One region of the Ureibacillus thermosphaericus genome, then DNA from elsewhere that is predicted to be linked to it. Evidence: riboswitches for the same ligand, from Rfam matches in the RefSeq annotation. Region 1 holds a riboswitch; each other region holds the start of a gene.
What was found. Region 1 has a riboswitch for S-adenosylmethionine ahead of UtA1_RS01045 (bifunctional homocysteine S-methyltransferase/methylenetetrahydrofolate reductase). Riboswitches for the same ligand answer to the same signal wherever they lie in the genome.
Positions count from the first base shown of each region.

Region 2: it holds a riboswitch for S-adenosylmethionine, as region 1 does, so the genes downstream of both, UtA1_RS14200 (methionine ABC transporter ATP-binding protein) here and UtA1_RS01045 (bifunctional homocysteine S-methyltransferase/methylenetetrahydrofolate reductase) in region 1, are expected to answer to the same signal.
Region 3: it holds a riboswitch for S-adenosylmethionine, as region 1 does, so the genes downstream of both, metA (homoserine O-acetyltransferase MetA) here and UtA1_RS01045 (bifunctional homocysteine S-methyltransferase/methylenetetrahydrofolate reductase) in region 1, are expected to answer to the same signal.
Region 4: it holds a riboswitch for S-adenosylmethionine, as region 1 does, so the genes downstream of both, UtA1_RS01720 (O-acetylhomoserine aminocarboxypropyltransferase/cysteine synthase family protein) here and UtA1_RS01045 (bifunctional homocysteine S-methyltransferase/methylenetetrahydrofolate reductase) in region 1, are expected to answer to the same signal.

Region 1 covers NZ_AP018335.1:215,492-220,768, reverse strand. The annotation lists gene UtA1_RS01055 (tetratricopeptide repeat protein) at 1-662, shown strand, start outside; gene hemG (protoporphyrinogen oxidase) at 1,017-2,417, shown strand; SAM riboswitch class I at 2,487-2,591, shown strand; gene UtA1_RS01045 (bifunctional homocysteine S-methyltransferase/methylenetetrahydrofolate reductase) at 2,694-4,541, shown strand; gene metH (methionine synthase) at 4,534-5,277, shown strand, end outside.
Region 2 covers NZ_AP018335.1:2,923,978-2,929,254, reverse strand. The annotation lists gene UtA1_RS14225 (SPFH domain-containing protein) at 1-819, opposite strand, end outside; gene UtA1_RS14220 (arsenate reductase family protein) at 1,011-1,367, shown strand; gene gcvH (glycine cleavage system protein GcvH) at 1,447-1,827, shown strand; gene UtA1_RS14210 (toprim domain-containing protein) at 1,942-2,283, shown strand; gene UtA1_RS14205 (thioredoxin family protein) at 2,296-2,598, shown strand; SAM riboswitch class I at 2,661-2,773, shown strand; gene UtA1_RS14200 (methionine ABC transporter ATP-binding protein) at 2,952-3,977, shown strand; gene UtA1_RS14195 (methionine ABC transporter permease) at 3,970-4,638, shown strand; gene UtA1_RS14190 (MetQ/NlpA family ABC transporter substrate-binding protein) at 4,701-5,277, shown strand, end outside.
Region 3 covers NZ_AP018335.1:2,349,965-2,355,241, forward strand. The annotation lists gene UtA1_RS11300 (DEAD/DEAH box helicase) at 1-3,404, shown strand, start outside; gene UtA1_RS11305 (hypothetical protein) at 3,407-4,171, shown strand; SAM riboswitch class I at 4,236-4,343, shown strand; gene metA (homoserine O-acetyltransferase MetA) at 4,437-5,277, shown strand, end outside.
Region 4 covers NZ_AP018335.1:359,293-364,569, forward strand. The annotation lists gene UtA1_RS01710 (homoserine dehydrogenase) at 1-356, opposite strand, end outside; gene UtA1_RS01715 (hypothetical protein) at 646-1,035, opposite strand; gene UtA1_RS01720 (O-acetylhomoserine aminocarboxypropyltransferase/cysteine synthase family protein) at 1,658-2,959, opposite strand; SAM riboswitch class I at 3,072-3,179, opposite strand; gene UtA1_RS01725 (glycerol-3-phosphate acyltransferase) at 3,325-3,969, shown strand; gene UtA1_RS01730 (amidohydrolase) at 4,025-5,277, opposite strand, start outside.

The DNA.
Region 1 (5,277 bases):
CGCAATATCAGTTGGCTAATTGCTATTACGAAGGACTTGGCGTTGAAGAAGATAATGAAATGGCTTTTTCATTATATAAAAAGGCAGCAAAAAACGGACATCCTGATGCAGCTAATAACTTAGCAGATATGTATTTAAACGGTGAAGTAGGCAATGTAAATTATAAGGAAGCTTTAAAATGGTTTGAAGTGGCTGCAAAACAGAATGTTGTAGAAGCAATGTTTACATTAGGAATTATGTATGAGCAAGGAATTGGGGTAAATAGAGATGTCGAAAAAGCATTTCAATATTATTTGAAGGCAGCTGAAGGCGGGGATCTCGATGCCCAATATCGAATGGGTTCCATCTATTTTGAGGGGCTATTGGGCAGGGAGAGGAATGTCCCTCTTGCTATTGAGTGGTTTGAAAAAGCAGCGGAATACCATCACATTGATTCAATTTATAATTTAGGGTTTTTATATGAGAATGGAATCGGTGTAGAAAGAAACGGAAAGAAAGCACTTTATTATTATAAGAGAGCTTCGTTGCTAGGAGATTATCAAGCAAAGTTAAATATCGCATACATTTACAAAAATGGGATTGATGTTGAAGTAGATAAAAAAGCGGCAGCCCGCTGGCGAGAACTGGCAAAACAACAAAAGCAAAATGAGTATAATGAATAATAAGCACACTAAAAAGTATTGCATTACTACATTCCGTGATTCCGTAATGTAATGGGAATGACAGAAAATTACATGCTATGAAGAACAGACGGAAACGACTTACATTTGCAGATTTATTTTATGAAAAACTAGATGAATAAAGTGAAACAGTCCTTTGTAGTGTAGTGGAGAGGGCTGTTTTATATTGTTTAATAATTGGATGAGTTATCAAAAATCCTTTTGTAATAAATTGAACAGTCGAAAAGCATATTTGTTGTTTACTATGTTGAAATTTACTAAAGCCGACACAGAAAGAGTTATAAAAAAAGATTATACTAAAAGTACGGTAAAAAGATCTTATAGGAGTTGTAACGAATGAAAACGGTAACGGTTATCGGTGGAGGAATTACAGGACTTTGCACAATGTATTATTTACAAAAACAATTAAAGGAAAATGAAATTCCTGCCCGTTTAGTACTTGTGGAAAAAAATCCGTACCTTGGCGGAAAAATGCACACAGAGCGTGAAAAAGGATTCATCATGGAAACGGGAGCGGATTCCATTGTAGCACGATATCCAAGCGTAATGGAACTTGTAAAGGAACTAGATTTTGAATCAGAAGTCGTATATAACGAAACAGGAATTTCTTATATTCACACCAATAATGAATTACATGCGATTCCAAAGGACTCTGTATTTGGCATTCCTATGACTCTCGAATCCCTAAAGGCGAGCACATTAATTTCAGAAGAAGGGAAACAACGAGTGTTAAAAGATGAGGAAATACCGAATACGAAATTTACGAAGGAAAGTTCCATCGGAGATTTCTTAGAATACTTTTTAGGAAAAGAAATAGTGGAGAAACAAATAGCTCCTGTATTAGCTGGTGTTTACTCAGGGGACATTTATAAATTGTCCATTGCCTCTACGCTTCCATACTTAGTTGATTACAAAAATGAATATGGAAGTATAATGAAAGGTTTGCAAGCAAATCGGGAAAAGTTTGAACGGGAAGCGAATAAAAAATTCCTTTCTTTTAAAAATGGACTATCTCAACTAATTGATCGAATGGAAGAACTGCTTGTGGATGTAGAAATATATAAAGATACTGAAACAGTTCTTGTTGAGAAGAAAGAACAACGTTATGAAATTTCCTTCGCTAACGGAGAAAAATTGGAATCGGATGTTGTTGTGTTAGCATTGCCCAACCAAGTCGTGAAGCAAGTTTTAAATAATGATGAATTAAATCCTTATTTCAACAAATTTAAAAATGCATCAGCCATTACGATGTATGTAGGCTTCGATCTACCAGATTCTATTTTGCCTAAGGATGGCACTGGATTTATCGTTTCCTACAACAGCGACTTATTATGTAATGCCTCTACTTGGACAAGCCGTAAATGGAAGCATACTTCAACAGAAGGAAATCTACTTGTTCGACTGTTTTATAAAGAAAGTAATCCTCGCTACCAAGAATTAATGAAAATGAGTGATGAAGAGTTAACAAAGGTTGCTTTGAACGATATTCAACTCAGTTTGAATATAGAAGCACAACCTACCATTGTGAATATTACAAAATGGATCGATGCCATGCCAACTTATGATTTAGCTCATCATGAAGCTTTGCAAGAAATAATTACAAAATTAGATAACCTCTATCCGAATATTTACATTGCTGGTTGCTCTTATTTCGGCGTAGGAATTGGTGCATGCATTGATAACGGGAAAGAAACAGCAAAACAAATTATAAACAACTTTTTAAATAATTCCGACTGATTAACTTGACAAAATGAAGTATTGATTTTATGATGTAAGTTATTATATTGATATTTTAAAATCGAATATGACTTATCAAGAGAAGTGGAGGGAACTGGCCCGGTGAAGCTTCAGCAACCACTAAAAATGTTTAGTAAGGTGCTAAATCCAGCGGCAATTGCCGAAAGATAAGGTGACTTCTAAAGGAAATGACAAGCCTTCTTTCGCAAGAAGGCTTTTTCTATTAGATGAATTGACAGAAAATTTATGAAGTAAAGAAAAGTGAGGGAATTTCGGATGGGGCTACTAGATGCGTTAAAACATAAAGTGTTAGTTGCAGATGGTGCTATGGGAACGCTGTTATATTCATATGGACTTGAAAATTGTCACGAAGAAATGAATATTGAAAAACCGGAAATCATTAAAAAAATTCATAAGGAATACATACAAGCTGGCGCAGATGTTATTCAAACGAATACATATGGCGCTAATCGAATCAAGCTCACTCGTTATGGTTTGGAGTCAAAAGTAGTGGAAATTAACGAAGGTGCGATAGGTGTTGCCAAACAAGCAGCCAAGAACAGTGAAGTGTTTATTTTAGGTTCGATTGGTGGTATCCGTGGTGTTCGCAAAGTAGATTATACATTAGATGAAATTCTCGCAGCAGTTCGTGAACAAGCAGAAGTGCTAATTGCGGGGCAGTTAGATGGTTTGTTGTTAGAAACTTATTATGATGTTGAAGAGCTATGCGAGACGTTAAAAATGTTACGAGCCATGACGGATATGCCCATCATTGCTCAAGTTTCAATGCAAGAGCCGGGCGTATTAATGAATGGCATGAAATTGAATGAAGCATTAAAGCAGTTAGAAAAATTAGGTGCAGATATTGTAGGGGTGAACTGTCGACTTGGTCCATACCACACAATACAGGCTTTTGAACAGGTAGAAATTCCTGAACGAGCGTATTTATCTGTTTATCCGAACGCTTCTTTATTAGATATTGAAGAGGGGCGTGTCGTTTACGAATCAGAAGTAGATTATTTTGCAAGGGCAGCGGTTGAATTATGCAATGAAGGAGTAAGGCTCATTGGAGGATGTTGCGGTACAACACCGAAACATATTGAAGCGATGAAAAAGAAGCTTGCTCATTTTCAGCCGGTTGAAAAGAAAGAGGCAAAACCTCAGAGGGAAATAATCATTCGCGAGGCTGAACCGCATAGTTTTGAACCTCTCCACGAAAAAGCAAAAAGAGCACGTTCTGTCATTGTAGAATTGGATACGCCGAAGCATCTTGAAATTGAACAGTTTGTTGAAGGAGCAAAAGCTCTTTACAATGCAGGGGCAGATCTTATCATGATGGCAGACAATTCACTAGCATCTCCAAGGGTTAGCAACTTGGCAATGGGGGCCATTTTAAAACTGCAATATGGCATACGCACAATGCCACATATTACTTGCCGAGATCGAAACTTAATTGGGCTGCAATCCCATTTAATGGGGCTCAATGCTCTTGGCCTTCATGATGTGTTGGCTGTAACTGGTGATCCAACAAAGGTAGGGGATTTTCCGGGTGCAACAAGTGTTTATGACGTTTCATCGATGGAATTGATATCATTAATTAAACAGTTAAATGAAGGGATTTCTTTTTCTGGCAAAGCACTAAGAAAAAAAGCGAATTTCTCAGTAGCAGCGGCTTTCAATCCTAACGTGAGAGTGTTAGATCGTGCTGTCAGCCGTCTAGAGAAAAAAATTGAACATGGTGCGGATTATTTCATTACGCAACCAGTCTATTCGAAGGAAAAAATTGTGGAAATTCATGAGGCGACAAAACATTTAGATACACCAATTTATATAGGAATTATGCCGCTTACTAGCTTTAAAAATGCGGAATTTTTGCATCATGAAGTACCGGGAATTAAATTATCTGATGATGTGTTAGAAAGAATGCAACAAGTAAGCGGAAATAAAGAACAAGAAACAAAAGTAGGACTAGAAATTGCAAAAGAATTGTTAGATACAGCAACGAAATACTTCAACGGCATTTATTTAATTACGCCGTTTATGCGATATGAAATCACTTTACAACTATTGCAATATATTCAACAACTTGACGAGCAAAATAAAGGAGTTAAAGCAAATGGTTAACCATCCAATAGAGGAACAATTGCAAAAAAGAATATTGATTATCGATGGTGCAATGGGAACAATGCTCCAGCAGGAAAATTTAACACCGGAAGATTTTGGTGGGGAAGAATTTGATGGATGTAATGAACACCTTGTATTAACTAGACCTGATGTCATTTCTAAAATCCATCGAGCGTACTTAGAAGCTGGAGCAGATATTATTTCTACAAATACATTTGGAGGAACCCCACTCGTATTAAATGAATATGGATTAGGTTATAAAGCAGAAGAAATTAATAAGAGGGCTGTAGAACTTGCAAAAGCAGAAGCTGAAAAATATTCAACAAGCGACTGGCCTCGCTTCGTTGCAGGATCCATAGGTCCAACGACGAAAACATTGTCTGTAACGGGCGGTATTACATTTGATGAGCTATCTGAAAACTTCTATATCCAAGCGAAAGCACTAATTGAAGGCGGCGCAGATTTATTGTTACTTGAGACAAGCCAAGATATGTTAAACGTGAAAGCGGCAACCCTTGGTTTGAAGCGGGCATTTAAAGAAACTGGAAAAGAGCTTCCGATTATGGTTTCTGCGACGATTGAGCCAATGGGAACAACACTTGCTGGGCAATCTATAGAAGCTTTCTATATTTCTATTGAACACATCAAGCCAATTTCAATTGGGCTTAACTGTGCGACAGGGCCAGAATTTATGACGGATCATATTCGCTCGCTTTCCGAATTATCTACAAGCTAT
Region 2 (5,277 bases), 780 kb from region 1:
TTTAATCATTTTTTCATCTTCTTCTGAAGCATTGACCGCACTAATACCAAACGAAACGATTTCGATGCCTCGCTTTTTCATCCATTTATCAGATAATACTTCATTTAATGCTTTTGCAATTTCTAACGTATGTTGTGGAAGTTCGCTATAGCGTATCCCCATTGCAGAAATTTTAGCAAAAGCAGGTTGTAATGCTGTTAATAGTTCTGAGCGAAGTTGACCGTCGATTTCAGAACGTTTAAATTCATTTTGAACATTGCCAGAGACGTTAGAATAAAAAAGAATTGGATCCACAATTTTATAGGAATATTCCCCGTGACATCGGATGGAAATATCGATATCTAACCCGATATTTCGATCAATAATCCGGAATGGAATCGGTGTGGGAGTACCATATTTATTACCTGAAATCTCCTTCATGTTAAAAAAGTATACTCGCTGATCTTTTCCAGGCTCTCCACCGAAACTTAAACGCTTTCCAAAAGACTCAAAACTTGCTTTAATTGATTCGTTTAAGTCTCCATAAAAGATGCTTGGTTCTGTAGAAAAGTCATATACGTATTCTCCAGGTTCAGAGCAAAATTCAACTATTTTTCCCTGATCGACAATAATCATGCATTGCCCTTCATTGACTGCTATTATCGAACCGTTGCTAATGATATTGTCGCTTCCTTTACGGTTAAAACTTCTTTTACCGCCTCGTTTTTTTCCTTTGGTTATTAATACATCTGCAGGAATAGAGTCACAGTAAAAATACTCTCTCCATTGGTCAGATAAAACGCCGGCTAATGCACCGACACCCGCTTTTAATAAGCCCATACCATTCCCTCCAATAATCAAAATTTACATATAATTCATTCTACTTTGATTCTCTTATGAATGCATTATTTTTATTGATGTTAAATATCACTAAAATTTATGAAAATTCATACTTGAACACATGATTTCAATCGTGCATGATAAAAATAAGAAAGATTTGAAAAATTATTTAAAAATAAGGAGCCAATGAAATGTCGTTGAAATTTATTCATTATCCTAGATGTACAACTTGTAAAAAGGCGCAAAAATGGTTGGATGATAATGGAATAAAATATGATGCTATTCATATTGTAGAACAAACCCCAACGAAAGAAGAATTAAAATCGTATTGGGAAAAAAGTGGACTACCATTAAAAAAGTTTTTTAACACATCTGGACAAAAGTATAGATCCCTTGGTCTAAAGGATAAACTAGGTTCGATGTCTGAAGAAGAACAACTAGAATTATTAGCTTCAGATGGCATGTTAATTAAACGACCAATTGTTACAGATGGTGAAAAAGTGACTCTTGGGTTTAAAGAAGAAGAGTTTGAACAGACATGGAAGTAATCATCTAAAATAGCTTGTTTTTGAAATTGAAATATGTCAAACTGAAAAAAAGATTACATATCAGATGGAGGGTAAAAGTATGTCAATACCAAAGGAATTACGTTATACGAAAGAACATGAGTGGGTAAAATTAGAAGACGGTAAAGTACGTGTTGGAATAACTGATTTCGCACAATCTGAACTTGGTGATATCGTATTCGTTGAACTTCCTCAAGTTGGAGACGAAATTCAAATGAATGAACCTTTCGGAAGTGTGGAATCAGTGAAAACGGTTTCTGAATTATATGCGCCTATTTCTGGTAAAGTTGTTGAGGTGAATACTGAGCTTGAAGATAGCCCAGAATTAGTAAATGAGTCTCCTTACGAAAATGCTTGGATGATTGTTGTTGAACCTGCAGATTCTTCTCAACTTGATGAATTACTTACTGCAGAACAATACGAAGAAATTATTTCTGAATAATCTGTCTAAAACGCCAGGGAAAGAACTGGCGTTTTTTTAAAATCAAAATATAATATGTAGACAACACTATTCATCGTTTCTTCAGTTCTTATATAATACGTGGGGTGAGTAAAAATGCATTACGAAAAATGTATCATTGTAGAAGGTCGTTCAGATATGTTGAAATTGGCCCCAATTTTAGCGGAAGATGTGAAGATTGTCTGTACAAATGGTACTATAAGTGAAGAGGCGTTACTCGAGCTTATTGAGCCCTATGAAGAATGTCAGCTATATACTTTTTTTGATGCCGATCAATCCGGAGAAAAACTAAGAAAATTAATGAAGAGAATTTATTCGGAGGCTACTCACCTAAATGTTCCAAGAACATATATGGAAGTTGCAAACGCACCACGAAAAGTGTTAGCTCAATTACTGAAAGAAGCGAGATTTTTAGTTCATAAAGAATATTTAGCATAGGAAATGATTGATATGGAAGAATGGACAATAGAGAATTGGGAAGAAAAAGTAAACGAAAATGATATCACAGCATTTTATTTATATACACCTATTTGCGGAACATGTAAAATTGCATCAAAAATGATGGAAGTTATTGAAGAACTTCTTCCACACATTCCGATTGGGAAAGGAAATATTAATTTTTTGGAAGAATTTGCATACGAACAACAAATCGAAAGTGTTCCTTGTCTACTTATAACAAAGGACGGAAAAGTGCATGAAAAAGTCTATGCATTTAAATCCGTACAAAACTTATATGAAAAGTTGATTTTATAGTTGACAGATGATAGATTACGTGTTACATTGTTTCCATAATTAAATAACCGAATAGCAAAAAACTCTTATTAAGAGTGGTGGAGGGAAGTGCCCTATGAAACCCGGCAACCATCATATCATTGATATGATAAGGTGCCAAATCACGCAAAGTATTTATTACTTTGAAAGATAAGAGGAAGTTTTACGATATCTAAGTAGGTTGTTCAACTTCCCTTCTACTTATCAAAGTAGAAGGTTTTTTTATTGAAATGAAAGATTGTATACATAACGCTATAGTCAAAGGGTAATAAAAAGTGTAAAATGCACAATTGTAATATCAATACATATTGCGGTTTATAAAGGAGTACTCAAACATGATTGAAGTAAAAAATGTCACAAAAATCTTTAAAACGAAAAATGGGGAATTAACCGCAGTTGATCATGTAAATTTGTCTATTCAAAAGGGTGAAATTTTCGGAATCATCGGATATAGCGGTGCCGGAAAAAGTACATTGATTCGCCTATTGAATGGACTCGAGAAACCAACGAGCGGTTCTGTCATAGTGAATGGTCTTGAAATTTCTTCAATTAAAGGAAAAGAGTTACGGCTTGCTCGCCAAAAAATCAGCATGATCTTCCAACATTTCAATCTTTTATGGTCAAGAACAGTCGCAGAAAATATTGCTTTTCCTTTAGAAATTGCAGGGGTACCAAAAGAAGAAAGAGAAAAAAGAGTTCACGAATTAATTGAACTTGTAGGTTTAAGTGGAAGAGCGGATGCTTATCCATCCCAGCTTTCCGGTGGACAAAAACAACGGGTTGGTATAGCAAGAGCATTAGCTAACAATCCAGAAGTATTGCTTTGTGATGAAGCCACAAGTGCTCTAGACCCAGAAACAACTGATTCAATTTTGCGATTATTATCAGATATTAATCAGCGTCTTGGGTTGACAATTGTTTTAATTACCCATGAAATGCACGTGATTCGAAAAATTTGCCATCGCGTTGCGGTGATGGAAGCTGGACGTGTCGTTGAACAAGGTGATGTTCTTGAAGTGTTCCAAAATCCTCAAGCTGAAATAACGAAAAACTTTGTGATGCAAGTTTCGGATTCAAGAGAATCAAAAGAATCCATTGAACACATTTTGAAAAATTATCCTTCTGGAAAATTAGTAAAATTAATTTTTGTTGGAAATACAACAGAAAGACCGATTATTTCATATTTAATTAAAGAGTTCCAGTTGGATATCAACATCCTTCACGGCAATATTTCACAAACGGTGAATGGCTCTTATGGAACGTTAATTGTTCAACTTGACGGTGATTCTGAAAATGTCGAGAAGGCTTTGGAAAAACTGAAATCGATGAATATTAAAACGGAGGTGATTACGAATGATTGAGGCATTATTTCCGAATGTAGATTGGACAAAAATGTGGGAAGCAACCTATGACACACTCTACATGACAGCTATTTCTACAGCAGTTACCTTCGTTCTCGGCATAATCATAGGTATACTGTTATTCTTAACAAGTCCACACCAACTTTGGGCTAACAAAATTGTTCATTTCTTGACGGGGTCCCTTGTGAATATCTTCCGTTCGATTCCGTTTATTATATTAATTATTTTATTAATTCCGTTTACAAAATTTTTACTCGGAACTATTCGTGGTGTAAATGCGGCTTTACCAGCGTTAATTATCGGTTCAGCGCCGTTTTATGCGCGTTTAGTATTAATCGCTTTACGCGAAGTAGATAAAGGTGTTATTGAAGCAGCAAGATCGATGGGTGCGAATACTTTCACAATTATATGGAAAGTATTAATTCCTGAATCCAAACCTGCGCTCATTTCTGGAATTACTGTCACAGCTGTTGCTCTTGTTGGTTATACAGCGATGGCAGGAATCATAGGTGCAGGCGGTTTAGGGAACTTAGCTTTCTTAGAAGGTTTCCAAAGAAGTAGAGAAGATGTCACGTTAATGGCAACGATTTTAATACTTGTCATTGTATTTGTCATTCAATGGATTGGTGATACGATTACTGCCAAAACGGACAAGCGCTAATTCAGGTGATGGAGGCGATTTGCCTTTCACATAAAATTTAATGGAGAAGGAGTAATGGAAGGATGAAGAAAGTATTATCATTTTTATTCCTATCAGTGCTTGTGCTAGTATTAGCTGCATGCGGTACAAGTTCAAATTCTTCAACTGATGAAGGAACAAACGACGATCAACAAGCAACAGAAAAAGTAACATTAAAAGTAGGTGCTTCACACACACCTCACGCAGTAATTTTAGAGAAAGCAAAACCAATCCTTGCTGAAGAAGGAATCGAGTTAGAGATTGTACCATATCAAGATTATGTTTTACCAAATCAAGATTTAAATAATGGCGATCTTGATGCAAACTATTTCCAACACATTCCGTATCTTGAACAAAAAGTTGCTGAAGAGGGTTATGATTTAGTAAATGCTGGTGGAATCCACATTGAGCCAATGGGGATTTACTCTAAAAAATATCAATCTTTAGATGAACTTCCTGATGGTGCAACAATTTTAATTTCAAATTCTATCCCAGACCATGGTCGTATTTTATCACTACTTGAAGCAAATGGCTTAATCACATTAAAAGAAGGTATCGATAAAACAAAAGCAACTTTAGAAGATATTGTTGAAAATCCGAAGAACTTAAAAATCGAAGCAA
Region 3 (5,277 bases), 1.4 Mb from region 1:
ATGGCCATTCTTACTCAGAGCACTTTATAAAAACCATCGCTCAATTACCTGTAGCACAAGAAAAATACGACTATGTAAATAAACGGATTTCAAGCTGGGAAGGTTATTTAAAAGTTTTATATAAAAATGCCAACATCGATGACATCGAGGCAAATATCCAATCCATTTCTTACAGTTCAGACTTTTCAACGGTTTCATTAAAGGTACGTGGTATTCACGATAAAGAGTGGAAATCGTTAAAAGGGATGAACGCTTATGTTCATGGCATAAAAAATGAAATTGGGGAAATTGTCAAAACAAATATTCAACATCAAACCATCGAAATTGAATTAGCTCCTCAAATAAGTAAATTAGCAAAAGAAAATGTTTTTGATTTTCATACGGATTCCATCACCTTTAGCAATGCCTCGACAAAATCTCAGTTAAATCGTCTTTTAAAAGGCTTCGATCGACTAAAAGAAGGACTTGCCGCAAATCCTAATCTAGAAAACTTTTTATTTGAAGATGTTCCAAACGTAGCACAACGCAATAACCATCTTGATATTGAATTCCATAACAATTTAAACAAATATCAAAGAGAAGCGGTAAGGGGTGCGCTAGAAGCTGAAGATTTATTTGTCATTCAAGGCCCGCCTGGCACAGGTAAAACAACCGTTATTTCTGAAATTTGTTATCAAAACGTCAAAATGGGGCTAAGAACGCTTATTGCCTCCCAATCAAATTTAGCTGTTGATAATGCCCTTGGAAGACTACTAGCAAATAAAGATATTCGAATTTTACGATACGGTCGTACAGAAAGCATTGAAGAAGAAGGCAAAAAATTTATTGAGGAAAATGTTGCAGAATATTGGAAAACACAAACCTTTGATGCCATTTCGAAGGAAATTAACCAACATGAGCATAAAGAAGAATTATTACAAAAAGAAATAGAGGATTACAAAACGCAAATTGAACAGCTAACAGAAAAAGTAGCTCAACTTGAACGTGATATTTTGCGAAAAAAGGAAGCCGAGAAAGAATTAAAAGGTATATTTGAGTCGATTGCTGAGCTAAAGAAACAAATTATCTCTAATAATAAAGAAAAAGAAAAAACCGAAAAATCAATCGAAACATTGCAAAACTCTTTAAACGAACGGACAGAAAAGCTCAGAGAAATCGAAGAAACGATAGCAAGCAAAGGTCTTAATCAAATTCAGCAAGAAATTAAAGACGCACAAAAACACATTCGAGAAAGTGAAAACTTAATCAACTATGTTCATGTGGAACAAAAATTGAATGAAGCACAAGCTGAATGGCAACGAGTAGTAGATGAAATCACAATATTGAAAAGAAAACAAGAGGAATTCAGCGATACGTTTAACCAATTGCAATCTTATAAAAAATTAGAAGAAGTAGAAGGATTTATTGAAACTCATGGAATCAAAAGAGGGTTTGTCATTAATCAGTTGCTGCTTGATATGGACAAAATTTATCAACAAATATTGAAATTAAAACCCGCGAAGCAAATTTCTGAACGGATTGAAAAAGCCATTGAATACAATGAAAAAACATTAAAAATTCAAATAGAGCCCGTTCAGCTGCCGCCAAATCATCAATATTCTTTACATGAAGTGAATGAGTTTCTAGATAAATTAGCGCTTGCTTTTAAACAACAAAAAATCAATCGCCAAAATGGAATTCCTTCTATACGCGGCCTATATATCAGATGGCTTTATGTCAATGAGCTATTATTGCAATTCAAAGGATTAGCAGAAGAATCGAAAACCGTTTTTGAAAAATTAAAAATGGAAGTTGCGGAACAATATTCACTACAATTAGGGCTTAGCGAACAACATATTCAATCGTTAAGCCAAAAAGAGATGCAACTGCAACAATTGATTCAACAATATCATCAAGAACTAAAGAATTTCCAAATAGAAAACACAGATTTCATACCATCTATTGACGAGTTACAAGTTATCATCGACGCATTAAATGAAAAGATTTCTTCACTAACTGAACAACAAGCCAATTATCAAACATATGAACATGAAAAAGCTCAAATCAATCAAGAGATTGCCACAATTGAAAAAGAACTTTCCAATGGTGGAGAATTATTATCGACCATACATAAAGAATTAAAAGAATTACATCGACAAGGCATTGTTTTAGAGAAAAAAGCTGAACAGTTGCAACAACTCATAAAACAAAATCCTGAGTTCGAACTGGAACAAACGAAAGAAAAAATTAAGGATTTCCAATTAAAAATTGAAAAATTACATCAACAAATTGAACTGTTGCCAATCACAAAGGAAATTCAAAAAGAATGGTTTTCATTACTAAATAATTCTACTGAACACGATTTAGATGAAATCCGAAAACTATATGTGAAACATGCAAATGTGATTGGTACAACTTGTGTTGCTTCCGCAAATAAAGATTTTATGGACAATTATCCTATTTTTGATGTCGTCATTATTGATGAAGTATCAAAAGCAACACCGCCTGAATTATTACTTCCAATGTTAAAAGGGAAAAAAATTATTCTTGTCGGCGACCACCATCAGTTGCCACCATTAATCGGTGACGATACATTTGAAGAAACATTGGAAGTAGTTATGAAAGAAAGCGACACTTTTGAAGAAAAAAGGGAACTCGAGAAGCTTTTGGAAGAATCATTATTTGAACGCCTATATAAAAATTTACCTAGCACAAATAAGAAAATGCTAGGAATTCAATACAGAATGCATGAAAAGATTATGCAAACCATCACTCCATTTTATAGGACCGGCAACGAGTCCTTACATTGTGGTTTAGATAATTCTGATGAAGCAAGAGATCATAAATTAAATGGAAATTATGTAAAACGCCATGAACATTTATTATGGTTCGATCTACCAAACGAGCCACATTACTTTGAAGAAAGAATGAAGGAAGGCGCTAGTTTATTTAACTCTTCCGAACTAGAAACAATACGGAAACTATTAATCGATTTAAACGAAGCAACTGCAAAATCAAAAGAACAAGGCTTACTTGAAAATGATGCTTTAAAATCCGTTGGTGTGATTAGTTTCTATCGAGAGCAAGTAAATCGAGTTAATTTGTTAATAGAAGAGTTGAATTTGTCCCATTTACATATTCGGACAGGCTCTGTCGATAAATTCCAGGGTATGGAAATGGACGTTATACTACTAAGTATGGTTCGAAACAATCCACATGGAGAAATCGGTTTTGCAAAAGATTACCGCCGGTTAAACGTTGCATTATCGAGAGCAAGAGAATTACTGATGATTATTGGCAGCTCAGAAATGTTCATGAATCGACCAAAAGCAAAGAACACTAAAGAAATGTATCAATATCTATATGAAGTAGTGGAAAAACAACAAGGTATTCGAAAAATAACGAAGGAGACGTTCTTAACATAAACATGGAACTCCATCAAATACAGCAACAATTAATAAAAAAGCTTGAAAAAGAAAAATCTGCTTTAATCATTCATACGGATATTTGGTGTATTCCGATGCATACGTATGAAATCACTTATCAGCCAGTTCGAAAGAGGACGATGGATATATTAATGAAAATCTTACTTTTCTCTTGCCAAAAATCAACTTTCGAAAGGGCTGAACAGCTCAGTGAAATTTTACTGGTAGAGCCACTATTTATAGAAGATTTATTACGGAAAATGCAAAAAAATGGGTTGTTGATACGGGAAAATAACTATTATCAACTTACCGAAAAAGGAATGAAACAATTTTCTCTAGGAGTATTTGAAGAGGAATTAGAACCCGTAGCAATAGAGCTACTATATAGCCCTGTACATCATCAAATCGTAGAAGGCGATATTGAGGAAGTATTAGACTTTGATGATTTTCCGGAACAAATCTATCGTTATATACGTAATGAAGAGGGGCCAGTAAGTGCACCTTTTATGATGAAAGCAATACAAAACATGCAAGCGACGGAACTGGAAGAAGATCATCAAGAAATCAAATCCATACTATCAATGGAAAATACTCAAGTAAATGATGTCCCTTGTATCGAATTCATTATTTGGAACGCTGAAAACAAGGAATTATTTATCCGCGTATGGAATACATTATTTAATAGTTGGGATCAACAATTAGAACAAGAATTGAATGAGAAAGAGAGCTCGGAATGGCTAACAAAAATGCAGAGTAAAATAAAATAACCTAATATTGCAAATCCCTATTAAATGTGTTAGGATTATCTTAATTTTATAAGGATTCAAAACTTTCTTATCAAGAGAAGCGGAGGGACTTGGCCCAATGAAGCTTCAGCAACCTCTAACGATTGTTAGAAAGGTGCTAATTCCAGCAAGGCTATGCCTTGGGAGATAAGAGAGTGCGTACATGAAATGTTTGTACCCTCTCATTTCCTATGCTGGAATGAGAGGGTTTTTTATTAATTAAATGTAGAATTGGGGGACATGAGAAATGCCAATTAATATTCCGAAGAATTTACCAGCTGGAGAAATTTTAAGAAATGAAAAGATTTTCGTCATGGAAGAAGACCGTGCGTTATCACAGGAAATCCGACCATTAAATATTTTGGTTTTTAACTTGATGCCTGAAAAAGAAAAAGCAGAATTACAATTATTGCGTTTACTCGGTAACACTCCTTTACAAACAAATGTAACATTTTTAAATACAGCTTCATATGAGCCAAAAAATGTGTCAAAAAGCCATTTGGAATTGTTCTATAAAACCTTTGACGAAATAAAGCATCGCCGATTTGACGGTATGGTCATCACAGGAGCGCCAGTAGAGCGGATGGAATTTGAAGAAGTGAATTATTGGAAAGAATTTACTGAAATTTTAGACTGGGCAGAAGAAAATGTGACATCGATCATTTATATATGTTGGGCGGCACAAGCAGCACTCTATTATCACTTCGGAATAGGGAAATTTGAGTTGCCGAAAAAATGTTCCGGCATCTATTCACACACTATAACAGACTTAACAAACGATTTAGTTCGTGGTTTCAATGATGAATTTGTGGCACCTCATTCTCGATACACGTCAGTTTCCTTAGAGGAAGTGCAACAACATCCTGATTTACAATTGTTGAGCTATTCTGAAGAAGTAGGACCTTTTATCATTCAATCAAAAGATAATAAACACATTATGATTACAGGACACTTGGAATATGATGCAACAACTCTTAAGGAAGAATATGAGCGTGATATTAAGAAAGGTTTACCAGTGGAAATACCAGCAAACTATTTCCCTAACAATGATCCAACAAAAGAGCCAAAAAATAGTTGGAGAGCGCATG
Region 4 (5,277 bases), 140 kb from region 1:
TTCGCAAGTTCCTGCAATTCAAGTCCATATTTTGCAAACATGACTTTATTCGCTGTTATAACATGGCATTTATTCATAACCGCTTTTTTCAAATATGTGTATGCGGGTTCTTCTCCTACAATGGCTTCAAAAACAACTTGCAACCCCTTAACAGATAAGCAATCATCAATACTATCCGTCAATAGATGTCGCGTTCCTGGAACTCGCTCCTTTGTAGTGTCACGCACTAAAATTTTTGCCACTTCTAGTTCGACACCTAATTTATTACGTAAATCTTCTCGCTTTTCATTCAATATATGATAAATGCCTTGACCTACTGTGCCAAATCCTAAGATGGCCGCCTTGATTGTTGCCATTTCCTTTTCGCCTCCATCTTTCTTTCCATGAAATTACATTGTTGAATAGTGAGTGCAGCGAATTCGTACTACACAAACACTTTCTTCAGCGGATGAAAATAATAAAAAATTCAATATTTTTTGAAACATACAGAAATTTTAACGTATATTTCAAAGGAACTCAAGGGAATTCTACCCAAGATGGACAATTGTTTTCTTCAGAAGGGCATATATATGCATAACTGATTCATTTTTCGTTAAAATAAAAAAGCCAGTACTATATTATTGTACTGACCAGTCATTCATCTTATCATGATGCATGCACTAATAATGCAGTTTGATAGTTACGTAAAATCTTTCTCATCAATCGTTCTTCTTCCGCTGAAAAGGCAGGAACAGCAAAAGGTCTTCTTATCAATTGGAAATCCCCATATGTTAAAAACCATTCTTTTGCAGGTTCTAAAATTGGTTGTTCACCCAATTCTTTATATGCATCGTATACTTCTTTTACTATATACCCGTGTGCTAAAAGCGTATAGGTTTGCTCTTTATACGGGCTGTATCCAAAAACACTTTCCCACTGTTTTTTTACTATTTCAAGCAAATGTTGCAATGATTTTGCATTTACAAAAGTATTCATGTCATTTAATTCGTATATGATATAAGCCGCAAAATTTTGGGCACTATAAATCTTTTTCATAGGATTCAACTCCTTTTAAAGGGGAAAGCCATTAAAGGCTTTCCGTAAACATTTAGGGGGAATTATTGAAAATACCAAATACAATGGCATTCAATCAACTCTTATATACACTATAAATGATTAAACGAAAAAATTCAAGTAACCTAATTAATTTACTAGGAATTAATTTTATATATCGAAAATGGGGTGTCTAGAATTGAGAACGATTGGTTCTACCAAAATGACAGATCAGCCTATTTATTAATGTGAATTGTATTCGAATGGGAATACAACTCACATCGTATTAAATTATTTTTGCTACAAATGAGTAGCCTTTCGATTAAACGCCTTTGAGAAAAATTTGAATTATCTACTGCAAATGAGCAGCCTTACTCAATCAATTATTTTAAGAAACTTTGAATAATTGGATCGGCTGCGAATGAGCAGCACTTTCCTATTAAATTTTCACTGCAAATGAGCATTTTATCTTTTGGACCATAGAGGATTTTAATGTTGTACATGAGCAACCTCTTCTCTTAACGACTATTATGGGGAGCGTTTAATGCTTTATTTTTTAACAGCCGCAAATGAGCAGCTATTATTAGCGATTCAATAGCGGTTCTTAGAGGGCTTGAACGAATGATTAAGCCTTATTTACACTAAATTCTGCCTCAGCTTTTGCTAAAGCTTGATCTAAATCTGCAATAATGTCATCTACATTTTCTAAGCCGATGGATAAGCGAATGAGTTCTTCTCCTACTCCAGCAATTTTTAATTCCTCAGCAGATAATTGTTGGTGAGTTGTTGATGCAGGATGAATAATGAGCGATCTTGCATCTCCAACATTCGCTACGTGAGAGAATAATTTCACGTTGTCAATTACCACTCGACCTGCTTCACGACCACCTTTAATTCCGAATGTTACCATTGATCCGTAACCGTTTTTTAAATATTTCTTCGCAAGGTGGTGAGATGGGAAGTTTTCATCCCCTGGATAATTCACATATTCTACGTATGGGTGGTTTTTCAAGAATTCCACAATTCTTTCTGCATTTTCACCATGTCTTACATAACGAAGATGAAGGGTTTCTAAACCTTGTAAGAAGCTAAACGCTGCATCTGGCCCTAAAGTTGGACCTAAGTCACGTAATAATTGTACACGTAATTTTGTTGCAAAAGCAGCTTCGGCTGTATCAATACCATAACGAATTCCGTGATATGTGTGATCGGGCTCAGTGAATCCTGGGAATCGACCTTGTGTCCAGTCAAATTTACCCCCATCTACAACAATTCCTCCGATTGTTGTACCGTGTCCCCCAATCCATTTTGTTGCCGAGTGTATTACGACGTCTGCTCCAAATTCAATTGGGGTGCATCCATATGGAGATGGGAACGTATTGTCAATAATTAATGGTATGCCATTATCGTGAGCGATCTTTGCCACCGCTTCAATATCTAAAATATTTAAACTAGGGTTTCCTACCGTTTCAGCATAAATCGCTTTTGTTTTGTTCGTAATCGCTTTGCGGAAGTTTTCTGGATCTCTTTCATCTACAAATTTTGTAGTAATTCCCCAGCGCGGCAATGTGTTTGCAAATAAGTTGTATGTTCCACCATATAAGGAACCAGCTGAAACAATTTCATCTCCTGCATTAGCGATGTTTAAAATGGAGAATGCAATCGCCGCCTGACCGGAAGATAAAGCAACAGCTGCAGTACCACCTTCTAGTAAAGCAACACGCTTTTCAAATACATCTACAGTTGGATTCATAATGCGAGAATAAATATTACCCACTTCTTCAAGAGCGAATAATTTGCGCGCATGTTCTGTGTCTTTGAATGCATATGCTGTTGTGCGATAAATAGGAACAGCAATAGCACCTGTAGTAGGGTCAGGTTGTTGGCCACCGTGAAGTAATAACGTTTCTGGCTTGAATTCGGACATCGTTTTCTCCTCCTAAATAAATAATTGATGGATTTCTTGAGGAGGCATTGAAGTAAAACAAAAACCCTCTTCTTATATAAGAAGAGGGTGTTGTATGCACGTACATTTCCTCCTCTTATCTTTCAGATCAATATGATCTGTAGGATTTAGCACCTTTGCAATTTTCTTGCCGGTTGCCGGGCATCATAGGGCCTAGTCCCTCCGCCTCTCTTGATAAGAGTATTGATTTGATTTCCATCGTTGGATTAACTATAAAACATAGTATGCCACTCTGTCAACTAATTTTTTAAAAAATTTGAAACTATTTTTTATTTTATTGAGTATAATATATTAAAATGCACTTTTCTATAAAGGAGTCCAATAGAATGATAACTGCAGTGATTACATTTCTTATTGTCGGCTATTTTATTGGATGTATTCATGGGTCAAATGCAGCACAATTACTTTCCGGTGTGAATTTAAAAGAAGCTGGACTCGGCAATGCAGGAGCTTCCAACGCTACTCTTACGCTGGGCTGGAAATACGGCATACTTGTTGGATTCATTGATATCGGAAAAGGAGTTTTTGCGATTATCTTAACAAGATATTTTTTAGATCACTATACACTATTTGAAACTGAACAAATCTCAATATTGCTCTATTTGACAGGTGCCGCAGTAATTCTAGGTCATAATTTTCCCATTCATATGCATTTCAGAGGCGGTAAAGGAACTGCTTCCCTCATCGGAATTTTCCTTGCAATCAATTGGAAATTTGGTCTACTTTCTATGATAGCTCTTGTCATAGTTTCCTTATTATCCAACTATTTAATTATCGGTGTATTCTTTTTGTATATCGTTTTTGCTATAAACTCTTTGCTGTTTGAACCAACTATTTGGCCATTTATCATCGTAATATTGCTGTTATTGGTTGCAACGATTTTACATTTAGAAAACATTAAACGCATTAAACTCGGGACAGAACCAACCATCAACGCAGCTTTTAAAAGAGAGAAAGATGAAACCGCATAAAAAAAATCTCCCGTAAAGGTAATACACCTAACAACTACGGGAGGTTCTTTTTATTTCATTCATCGATATGAGAATTATCACGATATATTTCTTTTCCCTTAAAATAAGTTAACACGACTTTCGCTTCACTTATCTCACTAGGAGGTATTTTAAAGATATTTTTATCTAATATGATAAAGTCTGCTTGTTTCCCCACACGAATCTTCCCAATCCATTCTTCTTTTCCTATTTGTCTTGCCGCATAGATGGTGTAACTACGAAGCATTTGTTTCAACGTAGCACTTTCTTTTGGCCATAATGGTTTAAGATTTTTTTCTTCTTTTGCATGAAGTCTAGTCATTCCCGTTTCAATTCCGTATAGTGGATTCAACTCGCCAAAAGGATAATTACTCGAAGATGCAACTGGTAATCCCCGCTCAAAATAGCTTTTCATTCGATGCAAATCTTTTAATTCTTCCACCTTTTCTTTAACTCCCATTGTGTGATAAAAGAGAGATGGCTGAACAGATGGAATCAGACCAAACTTTCGAAATTGGGTTAAATTTTCCCTCGTCATAAAAGGGATATTGGAAATAGTATGCTTGAAATTCTGTTTTCCATTATGCTCTCGAACATATTCAAACACCTTTACAATTTCATCTAATTCCCCATCTGCTTGCACATGTATTCGAAAACCTTCCCGATCTAACAATTCCAACAGTTGATAAAACTTGTCCCTATTCCATGAACCATCTTTTGATAAAACTTCTGCACCATACAATTTCACCGTTTGGTAACTATAATTCTCTCCCTGATACTTATCTCTCCATTCCTTTAACGAATCAATTTGTTCTAATCCTTTAAAAGGATCTACGTATAACCCTAACTCATAGGAAAGCGTCAGCTTACCTTGTTGATCAAGTTCATCAATAGCTTTTAATAAATTTTCCGAATGGTATCGGAACGGAATAAATACTGCCGTAATTCCATATGTTGCCGCTTCTTTTTGAAATTCCAACAATGCTATCTTATATTGTTCTACTGTAAAATCTGGTTGAGGCAAAGATTGGATAACTACTTTAATGAACTGTCCTTGAACTACTCCCAACTCGCCTTTTTCTAAAAGGTCAATTTGTCCTTGTTCCTGTTTTTCTGTTTCTACATCCAATCCTGAAATTTCGATTGCTTTTGAGTTAACCCAAAGCTCGTCTCGATGATTTGAAAAAGCTACAAACGGGATATCTGAAACAAGTTGATCAATTAATTCTCTCGGAGTTTGTCCACTCTTTTGACTCGCTTCTTCCGTCACATTTTGATTCCATCCAACAG